3 regions of the Shewanella sp. KCT genome follow, and region 1 is predicted to be linked to each of the others. Evidence: predicted binding sites of a transcription regulator. Region 1 holds the regulator's gene; each other region holds the start of a gene.
The links. The regulator LexA, encoded in region 1, represses DNA repair genes until DNA is damaged. The targets are predictions, from matches to a motif close to TACTGTATNNNNATACAGTA.
Positions count from the first base shown of each region.

Region 1 (5,273 bases):
GGCCATGGACGCCGCCCCACAGGGCGCGGCTCGCCAGTAGCAGTTGCTCAGTTGAAAGCTCGGGCAGCAGACGCGCCAGGCAAGCCTCAATCAGGCCAAACAGCTGCGCGATTAGCTGGGCATGGTGCTCGCTCAGCCCCTGCTCATCGGTTGCCTTAAGCTCGAAGATCAGCTGAAACGCCCTTGGCTGCGCGAAGGCAAATTGCTGATAGGCCGCGGCCATCGCCTCAAGCTGACTCGACTCAGACGCTTGGCTTTGAATCGGGTCAGCTTGAGCGCTAGCGGCCAGGCGCCGATACAGCTCGTCCAGGGTTAGTTCGGCAACCGCCAGCAATAAGCCCTGATAGCTACCGAAGAGATTCACCAGGGTGCTGGGCACATAACCTATGGCCGCCGCCACCTTACGAAGGCTAAGACTATCGAGCGGCTCGACCTCCAGGTGGCGAAGCACCGCGGTGGTCGCCATCGCCCGGATCTCATCATGAGTATGTTCTTTGCGTCTTGCCATCTCGGCTCCATCGCGCTGTTAATTTGTGCTCAAGTTACCAGCAAGCAAAATAAAAAACAATGTTCACAATAAGATTATTTTTCACCGGGTAGGTAATAAGTAGGATTTTATCGATGGAGTATCATGAGGATCCTGTCTTCGCCCGGGCCGAAATAATCGGCTTCCAGCCCCTGCTCGACAAAGCCCAGCTTGGCATAGAGGTGTCTGGCGGGATTCTCCGGCGCTACCGTGAGTTTTACCTGGGTCACGCTATCTGGCAGCGCACTTAGGGCATCGGTGATCAGGCGACTGCCTATGCCCCGACCCTGAGCGGCATCGTCGACGGCCACAGAGAGGATCCAGGCGCAGTCGGCCTGTTCACTCCTTGCCAGCAAGATGTAGCCGAGTAGGCGATCAGTGTCGTCGCAGGCGACAAGCAGCCCGCTCGGCCAGCAATCGAAGCTCTGACGAAAGAAAAAATCCGGGTAGGCATGGTCGCCAAAGAGCCCCTGCTCGAGGCGATAGATCCCTGGCAGCTGAGTCTTACAAGCCGCCTCGACACTGATAATGCTTGGGTTATTCACCGGTTAACAGCTCATCCCATGGCAGGTGAGTCGAGCCCACAACGATAAAATTGGGGTTCTCCAGTGATTCGCGCTCGTTGTAGCTCAGCGGCTGCAGCTCGAGGTCCATCACCTGACCACCGGCCTCTTCGATGATGATCTGCGCCGCACCTGTGTCCCACTCGCCGGTTGGGCCGATGCGCACATAACAGTCGGCGCGGCCCTCTGCCACCAGGCAGCTCTTTAGAGCCGCACCGCCAAGCACCACGAGTTCACAATGCTTAGGATGATTGAAGAGCTTCAACACAGATTGAGGATCCTGACGGCGGCTCACCGCCAGACGCAGGCAGGGCTCATCGTCTTTGGTCAGCTGCTTGCTGGCGATACGCACCTCGCCCTTGCTGCTGCGCTTGTAGGCACCCAGACCTGCCACGGCATAGTAGACCACACCCGTCATGGGCACATAGACGATCCCCATGATGGGGCGGTTGTGCTCGACCAGGGCGATGATCACCGAGAAGTCGCCGCTACCGGCGATAAACTCACCGGTACCATCGAGAGGGTCAACCAACCAGTAACGCTGCCAGTCGGCGCGCAGGGAGAAGGGAATGTCGGCCGCTTCTTCTGAGAGGACGGGGATCTCAGGGGTAAGGCTGCTTAGCTGGGAAGAGATGATCTTATGGGCCGCGATATCGGCTGAGGTTACCGGGGTATTGTCGGATTTCACCTCTTTGTCAAAACTGCCCTCGAGGTAGATACCTTTGATGGCCTCACCCGCCTCGATGGCAATCGAAATCGCCTGCTCAACATACTCTTCTGGCTTCATCACAACTCCAACAGCCTACATCTGGCAATGCCTAATATGAAAATTTGAATTAACTACTTTAGTTTTAGATGTTTCTGTGCCAAAAACAAGGCGCTAACGCTTCGAGATTCGGAAAAATCATCTTCTAATAACAGCTCAGACCACTGGCTCAATGGCCAGCGTACCACCTCTATGGGTTCAGGCTCGTCACCCTGCAATCGACTCTCATACAGATCTTCGGCGACGAAGATCTGCATCTTGCTGGCAAAGTAGCCAGGCGCCAGGCTCAACTCCATCAGATGGGTCAGCTTACGGGCGCCAAAACCTATCTCTTCCTGCAGTTCACGGTTGGCCGCCTCGGCATGAGTCTCGCCGGGATCCACCAGGCCCTTGGGAAAGCCCAGCTCATAGCTGTGGGTGCCCGCCGCATATTCGCGCCCCAGCAGTAACTCCTCGCCATGCACAGGCACAACCATCACGGCGCCGCGGGCGTTGCCCTTCATGCGCTCATACTGACGCTCAACCTGGTTCGAAAATTTTAAATGCACCTGCTCTATCTGAAACAGACGGCTCTGGGCAACAACTTCGGCATGTAGGATCTGCGGCTTTTTGTCCGGCATGAAACTTCCTGATAAAAATGGCGTTTGCTTAACCACTCAATCTTACTATGATGGGCCTAATCCACAACTCAAACCAAGGAATTTTTTTACTCGATTTATGTTTCCCTGGAATAAGATAGATACCGTGCTGCTGGATATGGACGGCACCCTGTTGGATCTGCATTTCGACAACCATTTCTGGCTCAGTCTGGTGCCTCAGGCCTTGTGTGAACAAAGGCAGATCCCTAAGGCCGACGCCCAACAACTAGTGGAGACAGCCTACGCCAAGGTCTTCGGCACCCTGGAGTGGTATTGCCTGGAATATTGGCAACAGGAGCTGGGTCTGGACATTCTGGCTTTGCACCACACTCTGGTCGACCGGATCCAGCTGCGTCAGGACAGCATGCCCTTTCTCACCGCACTGGCCAGACACAGCAAGCGGCGCATCTTGGTCACCAATGCCCATCCCCACAGCCTGGCGCTGAAACTCGAGCATACAGATCTGGCTAACGGGCTCGATGAGATGCTCTCGAGTCACGCAACCGGCTATCCCAAGGAACACCCACAATTTTGGCGTCACCTGTTTAGTCAGTTTTCCCTGGATCCCAGCCGTTGCCTGTTTATCGACGACAGCGAGCCCATACTGCAGGCGGCCAAGCAGGCCGGCGTTGGCTACCAGCTGGGGATCAAGAATCCCGACAGCCAGAAGCCTCACAAGCAGTTTGCCGACTTCCCGGCCATCGACGATTACCATCATCTACTGCTCTCACTTGAACAGACGCATCTCGGCTAATCAATCACACTTTAGGCGCTAATCGCTTGATGGGATTGGGAGAAAATCTGGTTAATACTTGCACTGTATAAAATACTGTATATACTGACAGGTACTGTATGGAAAGACAGGATTAATCATGAGACCCTTAACCCCAAGACAAGCCGAGATTTTAGATCTGATAAAACGCAATATAGCCGACACGGGCATGCCGCCTACCCGTGCCGAGATTGCGCGTCGATTAGGCTTTAAGAGCGCCAACGCCGCCGAGGAACACCTCAAGGCCCTGGCCAAGAAAGGCTGCATCGAGATCATGCCCGGCACCTCACGTGGCATCAAGCTGACCCAAGAGGAAGAGCCTGAAGATCTCGGCCTGCCCCTCATAGGTCAGGTGGCCGCCGGTGAGCCTATCCTGGCCCAAGAGCATGTGGAACAACACTATCAGGTTGACCCTAGCATGTTCCGCCCCAGCGCCGACTTTCTGCTGCGCGTCAGGGGTGACAGTATGAAAGATATAGGTATTCTCGAGGGCGACCTACTGGCGGTACATAAGGTCGAACAGGCAAGAAACGGCCAGATAGTCGTGGCCCGCGTGGAAGATGATGTAACGGTTAAACGCTTCGAGAAACGTGGCAGTACCGTCTATCTGCATGCCGAAAATGAAGAGTATTCCCCTATCGTGGTGGACCTCACCACCCAGAGCCTGAGCATCGAAGGCCTGGCCGTCGGCGTTATTCGAAATGGAGACTGGCAATGAACAACCTAATGGGTATGGCGCCACGCCATCCAGGACTGTGGGTCGATCTCGACAGCTCACTAAAGCGCGGCGATGGCAACACTATCTCGACTACGGCAAGTTCGACCCAGGGCAAGCAGGAGCTGCAGGCCCTCACCCCGGAACTGGCTCGACTCAGTCAGCAGGGACAATGGGTGGTGTTAATCAGCCCACCTAATATAGGCTACAAGCAGATGCTGGCCGACGGCGGTGTGCGTATGGATCGCATCCTCTTGGTACACACCAAGGATGAGGTCGAAACCCTGTGGGCGATGGAAAAAGCCCTCACAAGTGGTACATCCAGTGCGGTGATCTGCTGGGCACAAACCCTGGATGCCCGTGACAGTCGTCGCCTACAGATAGTTGCCAAGAATACCCGCGCCCTGGGGGTGGTAATCGAAGATGCGAATGGTCACTTACCTGCCAACCCTTTTCCCCAAGAGGATCTCGGCGGCCAGACCTTGAGTCTGTTCAGTTCGCTGCATTGATATTCCGCGCTTTACCTTTCCATACAGACGCCCCGCCAGGGGCGTTTTTGTGTCTGTTTTGTTTAGAAAAATAAAATAAAAGTGATCTTGATCAATATTTAAACAGCCATTAAGTTAGTAAGAGATATCAACGATTATTTGTTATATCGCACAATTTGGTTGTCGGCTTGAGCGGCGAAAATGAACCTGTAATACCTCGCCCACAGAAGCTGAAATTGGTCTGATATATTCAGCCGTAAGTGCAAGCGTGGTCACCACCAGCAGAACAAGAGATTCACCACCGACGCACTTTGAAGTCATCGTTGCTTTTTTGGGAACTGAAGAGTTTGCATAGAGCCGAGACATACTGTGTGGCTCTTCTTTGTAGTTGCCTTCGCAATTGACAGAGGAGAAGTCTAGTGAAGCAAGTGTTGTGTTGTTTGCTGGCGTTGCTATTTACGCCCACCATACTCGCAGCAGATATGCCCCTGAATATGACATCAGGGGTCACAGAGATCAGCAATAAGGTGTTTAGCCTTCATATGACGATTCTCTATATCTGCTGTGCCATAGGCCTAGTCGTCTTTGGGGTGATGATCTACGCCATCATCAACCATAGGCGCTCCAAGGGTGCCGTCGCGGCAAACTTTCATGAGAGCACTAAGGTAGAGATCGCCTGGACGCTCGTTCCTTTTGTCATCTTGATCCTCATGGCCATCCCGGCCACCAAGACCCTCATCGCCATGGAAGATCCCAGCAATGCCGATCTCACCATCAAGATCACAGGTTCCCAATGGAAATGGCA
Region 1 covers NZ_LVDJ01000007.1:220,137-225,409, reverse strand. The annotation lists gene AYI87_RS12355 (TetR/AcrR family transcriptional regulator) at 1-508, opposite strand, end outside; gene AYI87_RS12350 (GNAT family N-acetyltransferase) at 616-1,071, opposite strand; gene cysQ (3'(2'),5'-bisphosphate nucleotidase CysQ) at 1,064-1,876, opposite strand; gene nudE (ADP compounds hydrolase NudE) at 1,930-2,475, opposite strand; gene yrfG (GMP/IMP nucleotidase) at 2,573-3,247, shown strand; gene lexA (transcriptional repressor LexA) at 3,366-3,983, shown strand; gene AYI87_RS12325 (cell division inhibitor SulA) at 3,980-4,489, shown strand; gene coxB (cytochrome c oxidase subunit II) at 4,888-5,273, shown strand, end outside.

Region 2 (5,273 bases), on a different contig from region 1:
GTTTCAATTTGTGTCATCTTTCGATTCCAATCGGTCCCAGAGTAAACGCGTGTCTAATACTTTTGCGGCCAGTTGTGTCAGCAGGATCACCAAGGCAAAGGCGGTGGCTGCCGGCGCCGGTTTAGCATCCCAAATCTGTCCCATGTTAATGAGCGCCGCGGTAATGGAGATCACAAACAGATCCAGCATGGACCAGCGGCCTATCCATTCGATGATATGAAAGCCGGCCATGAGTGTCCTTTTTGAGATCGGCAGGCGATAGCTGATCGCTGTAAGATAGAGCGCCAGACCAAAAATCTTCAACATGGGTACTAAGATACTGGCGGTAAACAGAATAATGGCAATAGGTAATAGGTCTAGATGCACCAGATGGTTGATGCCGCTGAAGATGGTGTCCTGGCGTACCTGCCCCTGACTGGTCATGATGGTGATGGGGTAGAGGTTGGCCGGAAACAGCAAGATGGCGGCGGTGATCAGCAGCGCCCAGCTTTTCTGTACGCTGGTGCGATCCCGGCTCTGCACCGCCTGTCCGCAGCGCGGGCAGTTACCCTGTTCCAGATGGCAGAGGAACTTGCAGGTGGGGCAGTTGGTTAGCCCCAATGATTCGCCCTGGGGAGGCCTGCTGAGCTTACTCATCCAGCACACTCCACATATGTTCTATGTCATATTCCCGCTGCATGAAGATCACCATGATAAACAGCATGGTGAAACAGAAGGTGCCGATACCGAAATAGAGGTCGGTGTAATCGGAGAGCTGAAATACCGAGACGAAGATGCTGATCATATAGATCTCCAGCATGGAGAGCTGGGCCAATAAGCTGTGCTGTTTCAGTAGCTTCTTATAGATGTTGCGAAAGAAGGGTACCTTGAGTCGGTATTTGACAATAAGTACTTGGGTCAGAATCGATAGAATAAGCAGGCCGGGGGCAATCACCGCTGCAACTAATACGGCGATGCCCACCACCCAATAGCCCTGGGAGGCAACGGCCATGGCGCCGCCGGCTATGGTAGTGGTACGAATACTGCCCAGGAAGTGCATCTCCAGCACTGGGAAAAAGTTAGCGGGAAAATAGAGCACCAGCGCCGTGATACACAGGGCCAACATGCCGTTGATGGAGCAGTAAGGGGTATCATAGAGGTTAGTGTGGCAGCGAGGGCAGAGGGCCCGCACACCCGTTGGCAAAGCGCGTTTTCTCACGACCAGATCGCAAGCACGGCAGAGAACGATACTCTTATCTAACACCTCTGTTTTCATATCTGTTCTGGGGCGCTTCCTGTCATCTAAGGCCATAGCAAGAGTGCAAATTTCTTGATATAGACCAGTAATCTATTGCCTATAAGATATTACTATAGTCAATCTATTGAAATACCTAGGGCCTATTGATCTTTGCTGTTTGTTTTTGCAGCAATTTGTAGGTGGTTTATACAAGGCAGAGCCTGTGTTGTGTAGTATTCTACACCAACGGGCGATAACGCAGTAGAAATGGCCTACAAAAGCTGCCCAACGGGTTCATCTAAACGCGCGCTGCACTTTGTTGCTCGCCATTCACATAGAGTAACTATGCTTCATGACTCTCGCCTCGCGCAAAACGCGTTTAGATTGAACAAAAATTAAACTTGAAAGATCAACAGGCCCTAATAAGGTGGCTCCCAAATCCGGAGCCAATAGTTGCGCAGATTCTAACAGATAAAGTTTGAGACTTGCATAAGAAGTTGTATTTATGAGATTCTACAACTGTATATAAAAACAGTGTGAGGGCGGATATGGCAGTTATAACGAAATTTGTCGTAGTCAGAGAAGGGGTGGAGAAGATGACATTCACATCTAAGAAGGAGGCGGATGCCTACGATAAGATGCTCGATATCGCGGATAATCTTCTTCCTTTTATCGAGCAAGTTGATTTAGGCTTAGATGAAAATGCATTGGAACAACTCTGTTTCTACATGGCAGAACATAAAGATCAGCTCATGGGACTCTTAAAAGGTGGCGCAGTGACAAAGGCTGCACCGGCTAAGAAACCTGCGAAAAAAGCAGAATCAAAAGCTGAAACGAAAACATAAATTGTTAGGAAATTTGTATGAGTACACCTTGTTATACGACGCTTACCCGTCAAGTTGAAGCCCTGTTTAGCGGCGAAGACAATCTCGTTACCGCGATGGCGAACTTCTCGGCGCTGCTTAACGAGCATCTGGATGATATTAACTGGGTCGGCTTCTATATGCTGCAAGGTGAACAACTGGTTTTGGGCCCCTTCCAGGGGAAAGTGGCCTGTACCCGTATTCCTATGGGTAAAGGGGTTTGCGGCACTGCGGCCCAGAGTAACACCACCCAACGCATCGCAGATGTCCATGCCTTCGACGGCCACATCGCCTGTGATGCCGCTAGTAACTCGGAAATTGTCATCCCGCTGCGCCGCGACGGTCAGGTGATCGGCGTGCTCGATATCGATAGCCCTTCATTCTCTCGTTTCGACGAGGCGGATCAATTGGGGCTAGAGTCCTGCGTAAAAAGTCTGGAAAAGGCTTTATTTGCTTAAACTACAACCAATTTTGCACAATTGATGGTCGCTTTCGTCTGGCGCGCCCTTATAATAGGCCGCTTGATGAATTCAAAAACACGCCGTGACATTTTTCATTAGTTGAAATGAATACATGGCGTTTATTGACTGTAATTGATAAGGTATGTTGGATTGTGTGGTCGCCGCCCTGAGGCAAATAAGCGACCCGATGTCTAACCAATATGAACGACACGCCAGTGCCGACGTTAACCCGGCGAGGTGGTAGTCCCTTTTAAACTGTGGAAGTAATGATGGAATCAACAGAAAAGTTGACCGACACCAACGCAATTCTTGCGTATTTATATGAAACATTTCCTTTATGCTTTATCGCTGAAGGTGAAACTAAGCCTCTAAAAATAGGATTGTTTCAAGACTTGGCTGAAAGGTTAGCTGATGATTCTAAAGTCAGTAAAACGCAATTAAGAATCGCCTTACGCCGTTACACCAGTAGCTGGCGTTACCTGAAAGGGGTTAAGGCTGGGGCACAGCGTGTCGATCTCGACGGCAACGAGTGTGGCGAGCTGGAGCAAGAGCATATCGACCATGCACAGGCTACACTGAAGGAGAGCCAAGAGAAGGCTAAGGCAAAGCGTGCGGCGAAAGCGGCAGCAGAGAAGACAGATAAGTCTGGTCCTAAGCCAGAGAAGAAAGCCTTCAAGAAGCCACTGCCTAAGCGTAGTAACAAACCAGCGCCAAAAGCGGCTAAGCCACAGGTTGAGGCAAAGGATTTAACCCCGGCAACACTGACTGAGTTGAAACCAAATCAACGCGTGAGTGTCAAACTAGGTAAATCGCCTGTTGCAGGTGTTGTCCTGGACATCAAGAAAGAAGATGTTCAAGTACAGTTAGATTCAGGATTAACGGTAAAAGTCCCGGTAGAGCATATCCTGTTATAACTGTTCATCGTTTAAAAGGAGTAACTTGTTGATGCGAAAACTCACTCTGGCAGCATCCATTGCCAGCATCTTTGTAGGATTCTCGGCATGGGCACTGACGCCCAGTATTCCATCTAGCGAGTTGCCCTCTCTAACGCAAGAGCCGCAACATAAAGTAGCGAGTAAGCGAGTGACGGGTCTGTTCACTCGCGCCCATTATCATAGATTCGATCTGGACGACGCCTTCTCTGAGCAGGTGTTCGACCGCTATCTTAAGCAGCTTGATTATCGCCGTAATGTCTTGCTTCAGAGTGATATCGACAGTTTCAAGCCTTATGCGACTCAATTCGACGACATGTTGAAAAGCGGCGATCTCACTGCCGCCTACAAGATGTTTGATCTGATACAGCAGCGTCGCTACGACCGTTTTGCCTACGCCTTATCCTTGCTCGACAAGGAGATGGACTTTAACGTCCCCGGCGATAGCTATCAATACGACAGAGAAGATGCCGCCTGGCCAAAAGATGAGGCTGAACTCAATGAGCTGTGGCGTCAACGGGTCAAGTACGATGCCCTTAACCTTAAGCTGACCGGCAAGAACTGGGATGAGATTGTTAAGGTGCTCGAGAAGCGCTACAACAATGCCATTAAGCGTTTGAGTCAGACCAAGAGTGAAGATGTCTTCCAAGGTGTGATGAACGCCTTCTCTCGCAGCGTCGAGCCGCACACCAGCTACCTGTCACCGCGCAACGCCGAGCGTTTCCAGATGGAGATGAACTTGAGCCTGGAGGGCATAGGTGCCGTGTTGCAGATGGATGATGACTACACAGTGATCAAGAGCCTGGTTGCTGGCGGTCCTGCGGCCAACAGCGAAAAGCTGGCGCCGGAAGATCGCATCGTGGGTGTCGGCCAGGAAGGTAAAGAGATCGTCGATGTGATCGGATGGCGACTGGATGATGTGGTCGAGCTGATCAAGGGGCCTAAGGGCAGTAAGGTCGTGCTGCAGATCCTGCCTAAGAAGGGCGGCTCTTCTGCCAAGCCAATCGATGTGACCATAGTGCGTGACAAGATCCGCCTAGAGGATCGCGCCGCGACGTCTGAGGTGATCGAGCCGGAAACCGGAGATTACGCCGGCCGCAAGGTTGGGGTGATTAAGATCCCTGGTTTCTACATGAACCTGTCTCAAGATGTCACCAAAGAGCTGGTTAAGCTAAAAGAGGCCAAGGTTGAAGGTGTGGTTATCGACCTTAGGGGTAATGGTGGCGGCGCATTAACCGAAGCGACACTGCTTACCGGCCTGTTTATCGAGCAAGGCCCAGTGGTACAGATCCGCGATGCTAACGGTAAGGTGTCGCAAAACCGCGATAACGACGGCCGTGTGACCTATTCTGGACCGCTCACCGTGATGGTGGATCGTTACAGCGCCTCGGCATCTGAGATCTTCGCCGCCGCACTGCAAGACTATGATCGCGCGCTTATCGTAGGTGAGTCGACCTTTGGTAAGGGCACAGTGCAGCAGCATAAGAGCCTGGGCCGTATCTATGATATGTACGATAAACCTATCGGCCATGTGCAGTACACCATCGCCAAGTTCTACCGCATCAATGGCGGCAGCACTCAGCTTAAGGGCGTGACGCCGGATATTCCATTCCCGAGTGCACTCGAGCCGGGTGAATACGGCGAAGCCGAGGAAGCCAACGCACTGCCTTGGGATAAGGTGCCAGTGGCTCAGTACGGTACGCTTGGGGATATCACTCCAGAGCTAGTGACTAATCTGGACTCGCGTCACCAGCAACGTATCAAGAAAGACGTTGAATTTGGTTATATCGATCAAGATATT
Region 2 covers NZ_LVDJ01000001.1:369,619-374,891, forward strand. The annotation lists gene AYI87_RS01675 (PqiB family protein) at 1-17, opposite strand, end outside; gene AYI87_RS01680 (paraquat-inducible protein A) at 4-636, opposite strand; gene AYI87_RS01685 (paraquat-inducible protein A) at 629-1,255, opposite strand; gene AYI87_RS01695 (YebG family protein) at 1,765-2,061, shown strand; gene AYI87_RS01700 (GAF domain-containing protein) at 2,079-2,537, shown strand; gene proQ (RNA chaperone ProQ) at 2,810-3,454, shown strand; gene prc (carboxy terminal-processing peptidase) at 3,486-5,273, shown strand, end outside.
Region 2: the regulator LexA is predicted to act here: its motif matches at 1,734-1,753, upstream of AYI87_RS01695 (YebG family protein).

Region 3 (5,273 bases), on a different contig from region 1:
TGCCGTTGAAGCTGAGTCCCTACCCCATCAGTCAGCCGCTGGAAACCGACAACCTCATCGACAAGACGGTACTCTTGTTCGAGCCGCGGGACCTGTCACGCAAAGTCCATGAAAGCCTGCTTAGCCACTGGGGCATGCAGAGTGTCAGCATAACGACCCCGGAAGATCTGGCCAGGGTGGCGGGCGAAGAGGGCCGCCACTTCGACTATGCCATCATCAGCTGCAACGATTTGGCCAGCAGCCCTAACCTGTTAAACGTGCTCAATAAGATAGCCAAGATCAGCGACTACACCCTTTACCTGTGTAGCAGCACAGACAGCGCCGCCAAGATGAGCCTGATCCAGCCCAACGTGGATAAGGTGATGCAGGCGCCGGTGGGCGAGCGCGCCCTGGCCGTCACCCTGATCAATCCCCACCGCGCCCAATATGAGGCCATGCCTTTCCAGGAAGCGGTCAAAGAAACCCAGGAGCGCGAACCCATGAGCGTGCTGGCGGTAGACGATAACCCCGCCAACCTCAAGCTGATTAAGACCCTGCTCAAGGAGCTGGTTACTCAGGTGATGGTCACAGACAACGGCCAAGAGGCGGTAGAGATCGCCAAGGCCAAGAGCTTCGATCTCATCTTCATGGATATTCAGATGCCGGGCACCGACGGCTTTAGCGCCACCAAGCAGATACGTGAGCAATCACTTAATCGCAATACGCCGATTGTCGCCGTGACCGCCCACGCCATCGCCGAGGAGCGCGAGCGCATCGATCAGAGCGGCATGGATGGTTACCTGCCTAAGCCAATCGATGAGGCGGCGCTGAAGAGCGTCATCAGTCGCTGGAAGACCCGGCCGCAGTTTACCCATTTCGACCAGCACACCCTCAATTGGGATCTCTGTCTGACCCAGGCCAACCAGAAAACCAGTCTGGCGCTGGAGATGCTGCAGATGCTGGTCGACTCCCTGCCCGAGACCCGTGAGCACATCTCAGGCGCCCTCGAGCGTCAGGACGGCCAGGCCATGGTCAGCCATGTGCACAAGCTCCACGGCGCCAGCTGCTACTGCGGCGTGCCGACCACTCAGCGACTCTGTCGAGAGATTGAACAGTCACTCAAGCAAAATGCCAGCGTCGATCTGGTGGAGCCTGAAATACTTGAGTTACTTGACGAGCTTTCTAAGGTAGAATCGGCCGCAAATCAAGTAATAGCCCAGTTATCTATGGATGTGATCGATGAGTAATAAACCCGGGTTTTTCAAGCGCCTCAAGGCCCTCGAACCAGAACAGAAGAAGCTGTTCGCCATCGCCCTTTGCCAACGCATGTACCCTAACTACCAGCTGTTCAGCGAGGTCTGCGAATTTGGTGACCCACAGGTGCTCGATACCGTGCTCAACCTGCTATGGCAATCCATGTACGATCAGAAGCTGAAACTAAATATCGATCTCTACCTCGAGCGGCTGGATCTCAACACGCCCGAGCCGAGCGATTTCGACGTCTACGGCGTCTATCCGGCCATGGACGCCGCCGTCGCCCTCACCTCACTGCTTAGCGCCATTCAGAGCAAGGTGGAAGACGACATCACCAACATCAGCAAGCTCTCTTCTGCTACTGTGGCTAACTATATCGAGGCCACACTCGAGGAGGAGATGGATGAAGAAGCACTGGATGATCATATCTTCAATCACGAGGTGATGCAGGAAGAGAAGGCACTTCAGGCATCCTTGCTGGAGATTATCGAAGAGAACCCTAAGATCACCGCCGACTTCGTCAAGGCGCTGCGCAAGGAGTTAGTGCAGGCAGGCGTATCTAACATAGGGATATCGGCGGGCGCCTAATGCGCAAACTTATTTACCAGGGATTTGTGCTCACCAACCCAGATGGGTTAACAAATACCTGGTGCCTCACCCTAGGGGAGCAGCGACGCATCGGCTCCCTGTTTGAGCTCAGGCGCCAGATCCATTTCTACCAGGAGCTGGGGATATTGCCGCCACCTAAGCCATTCCATCGGCGCTCCAGCCCCAAGCATTAGACTTTAGCGTTATAGGGACGCGGCGGGCAAAGTGATACCCTAACGGCGTATTCGGTTTATCACCGCTCGGATCCAAGCCAAGGAAGTCGCCTCCCTATGTTAACCACTCTCTCGCCACTCTTTGTCGTGTTTGGCATCATGGTCACCGGCTTTATCGTGCAAAAGGCGCGGCTACTGCCCGAGGGCAGCGACAACGTCCTCAATCAGTATGTCTATTACATCGCCTTTCCGGCGATCATGATGATAGTGCTGGCCGAGACCCCGATCGAAGAGATTGCCAACTGGGGATTTATTGGCGGCTACAGCCTGGCCATGACACTTATCTATCTGCTAACCGGCCTGCTGTCACTCTGGTTACAGCCCAAGGATAAGCCCCTCGCGGCCATTCGCGCCCTCAACACCACCTTTGGTAACACCTCCTTCATCGGCATTCCGCTGATGATGATGCTGTTTCCCGGCGATCAACTGGCGTTGGCCGCAGCCGCCTTGGCTAGCCTTTTATCGGTAACCGTATTTGCCATAGTGCTGGCCCAGCTGGCGCTGTTTCAGGGACAGACAGATAGCGCACTCAAGACAGTATTTTTCGCCCTCATTCAAAACCCCATCATACTGGGAAGCCTGGCTGGCGTAGCGATATCCGCCGCCCATATAGAGCTTTATCGCCCCATCGCCGAGATCATCAGGCAGTTCGGCATGACCTCCAGCCCCTGCGCCCTGTTCGCCATCGGCATGGTGCTGTGCAAGGCCAATCAGGGGGGCAGAAACGCCGCCGGCATACAGTCACGCCTTGCCGAGCTGGCCATGCTCAACCTGAGTAAGCTGCTACTACAGCCGCTGCTGGCCTATCTGCTGCTGGGCGCCTTAGGGGTTAGCGGACAACTGCTGCAGATGGGGGTGATTCTGGCCGCCCTGCCCACCGCCGCCAGCGTCTACCTGCTGGCCCACAGATTCAACGTCGGCGCCACCAGTAGCGCCCAGACCATCAGTCTGGGGATAGTGATCAGCTTTGCCACCATTCCGCTACTGCACCATTGGCTGGACTCGGGCAGCGCAAGCTTTTTATAACGGATAGGCTTGTTCTAACGAACAGGCTTGTTTTGTCGGACTGCAGAGCCTAAAACTTATTTTCATGGGTAAAAAGCACACAGGTATTTACTGTATAAAAATTCAGTATATACTGTGCATGAATACAGTACTTTGTAAAAGGATGTCATCATGCTTTGTCAGCTCAGCATCAATAACTTTGCCATTGTCCGCTTTTTAGAACTCGACTTTAAGTCTGGGATGACCAGTATCACAGGCGAAACCGGCGCGGGGAAGTCGATTGCCATCGATGCCTTAGGCTTATGCCTGGGCAATCGCGCCGATGCCAATACCGTCAGACCGGGCGCCAGCAAGGCCGAAGTCAGTGCCCGCTTCGCCCTCGACGATATCCCGCTGGCCAAACGTTGGTTAGAAGACAATGACCTTGAGCTAGACGACGAATGTATCCTGCGCCGCACCATAGGCAGCGACGGTCGCTCACGCGCCTACATCAACGGTAACCCTGTACCCCTCAATCAGATGCGCGCCCTGGGCCAGCTGCTTATCGGCGTTCACGGCCAACATGCCCACCACGCTATGTTAAAGAGTGAGCATCAACTTACTCTGCTCGACAGCTATGCCAACCACAAGATGTTGCTCGAGGCCTGCAGTGCCAGCTACCAGCGCTTCAAGCTGATCCAAAAGGAGCTGAGCCAGCTACAGCAGTCGCAACATGAGCGCATCGCCCGCAAGCAGCTGCTGCAATATCAGGTCGAAGAGTTGGACGAATTCGCCCTGGGCGAAGAAGAGTTTGACGAGATAGAGGCCGAGCATAAGAAACTGGCCAATGGCACTGCCCTGATCCAGGCCTGCCAGCGCACCCTCTACCTGCTGCAGGATAACGAAGAGGGCGCCATAGAGTCGCTGCTCAACATGAGTCTAGATCAGGCCCAGGAGCTCGAAAGTTACGATCCTGAGCTTAAAGGGGTGGGCAACATGCTTAACGATGCCCTGATCCAGGTACAGGAGAGCAGCAGCGAGCTGCAACGCTACCTAGATAAGTTAGAGCTGGACCCGGATCATTTTGCCGCCCTGGAGCAGCGCCTGTCGAAGATCATGATGCTAGCACGTAAGCACCATGTGAACGCCAAAGATCTCTATCAGCATCACCAGGCGCTAAGCCAGGAGCTGAGCGAGCTGGACTCGGATGAGGAGAAGCTCGATGAGATCGCCCAGCAACTCGAGAGTTGCCGCGAGAGCTTCATCGCGCATGCCCAGAAGCTCAGCCAGAGCCGCCAGCGTTACGCCAAGGAGCTTGACAAGCAGGTTACCCGCTCTATCCATGAGCTCAGCATGCCCAAGGGCAAGTTTATCATCGACGTGCAGTTCAACCCCGAGATGATGTCACCCAACGGTTGCGACACTGTGGAGTTTCAGGTGACCACCAACCCAGGTCAGCCGCTACAACCCATCGCCAAGGTAGCTTCGGGCGGCGAGCTGTCGCGTATCGGTCTGGGCATCCAGGTGATCACCGCCAAGAAGGTCGCCACCCCGACCCTCATCTTCGACGAGGTCGACGTGGGGATCTCAGGCCCGACCGCCGCCGTGGTGGGCAAGATGCTGCGCGCCCTGGGCGAGTCCACCCAGGTACTCTGTGTCACCCACCTGCCTCAGGTCGCCGGCAATGGTCATCAGCATATGTTCGTTAACAAGCAGAGCAAGGCGGGACAAACCGAGACCTCTATGGTGCCGCTGGACAAGGGACAGCGTATCGAAGAGCTGGCGCGCCTGCTTGGTGGTGACGTCATCACCAACAACACTCTGGCCAACGCCAAGGAGTTACTGCAGGGCTAAGCCAGATAGATTAAAAAATTGGCGATCATTAGGCAGGTTAGCGAACGCAAGCGCGGCAAGATTCAAGCCGCGCTTTTCATTTCATAAGCACCTCTGAGGCGTGCCTATTGCGCCGCTAATGTAGCGCTGTTGCACCGCTAAGAGACTCTGATAAACTGAGGCCTTTGCCGTCGACACTAAGTTACAAGCCACAAGGATCTGAAATGCGACACTTTTTTCGTGCCCTGAAATGGATTTTATTTACCCTGCTACTCATTCCCGTCGGCGGCTATCTCATCTTGCTGCTAATTAATCTGCAAGATAGCGCGCCATCAGCGCAGGCCAGCGCCTTTCTTGAGCAGGTAAATGCCGAAGAGGCCGCCTTGAGTCAGCATCTTGAAA
Region 3 covers NZ_LVDJ01000010.1:69,380-74,652, reverse strand. The annotation lists gene barA (two-component sensor histidine kinase BarA) at 1-1,226, shown strand, start outside; gene AYI87_RS14575 (YjaG family protein) at 1,219-1,821, shown strand; gene AYI87_RS14570 (hypothetical protein) at 1,821-2,015, shown strand; gene AYI87_RS14565 (AEC family transporter) at 2,112-3,080, shown strand; gene recN (DNA repair protein RecN) at 3,231-4,892, shown strand; gene AYI87_RS14555 (hypothetical protein) at 5,096-5,273, shown strand, end outside.
Region 3: the regulator LexA is predicted to act here: its motif matches at 3,191-3,210, upstream of recN (DNA repair protein RecN).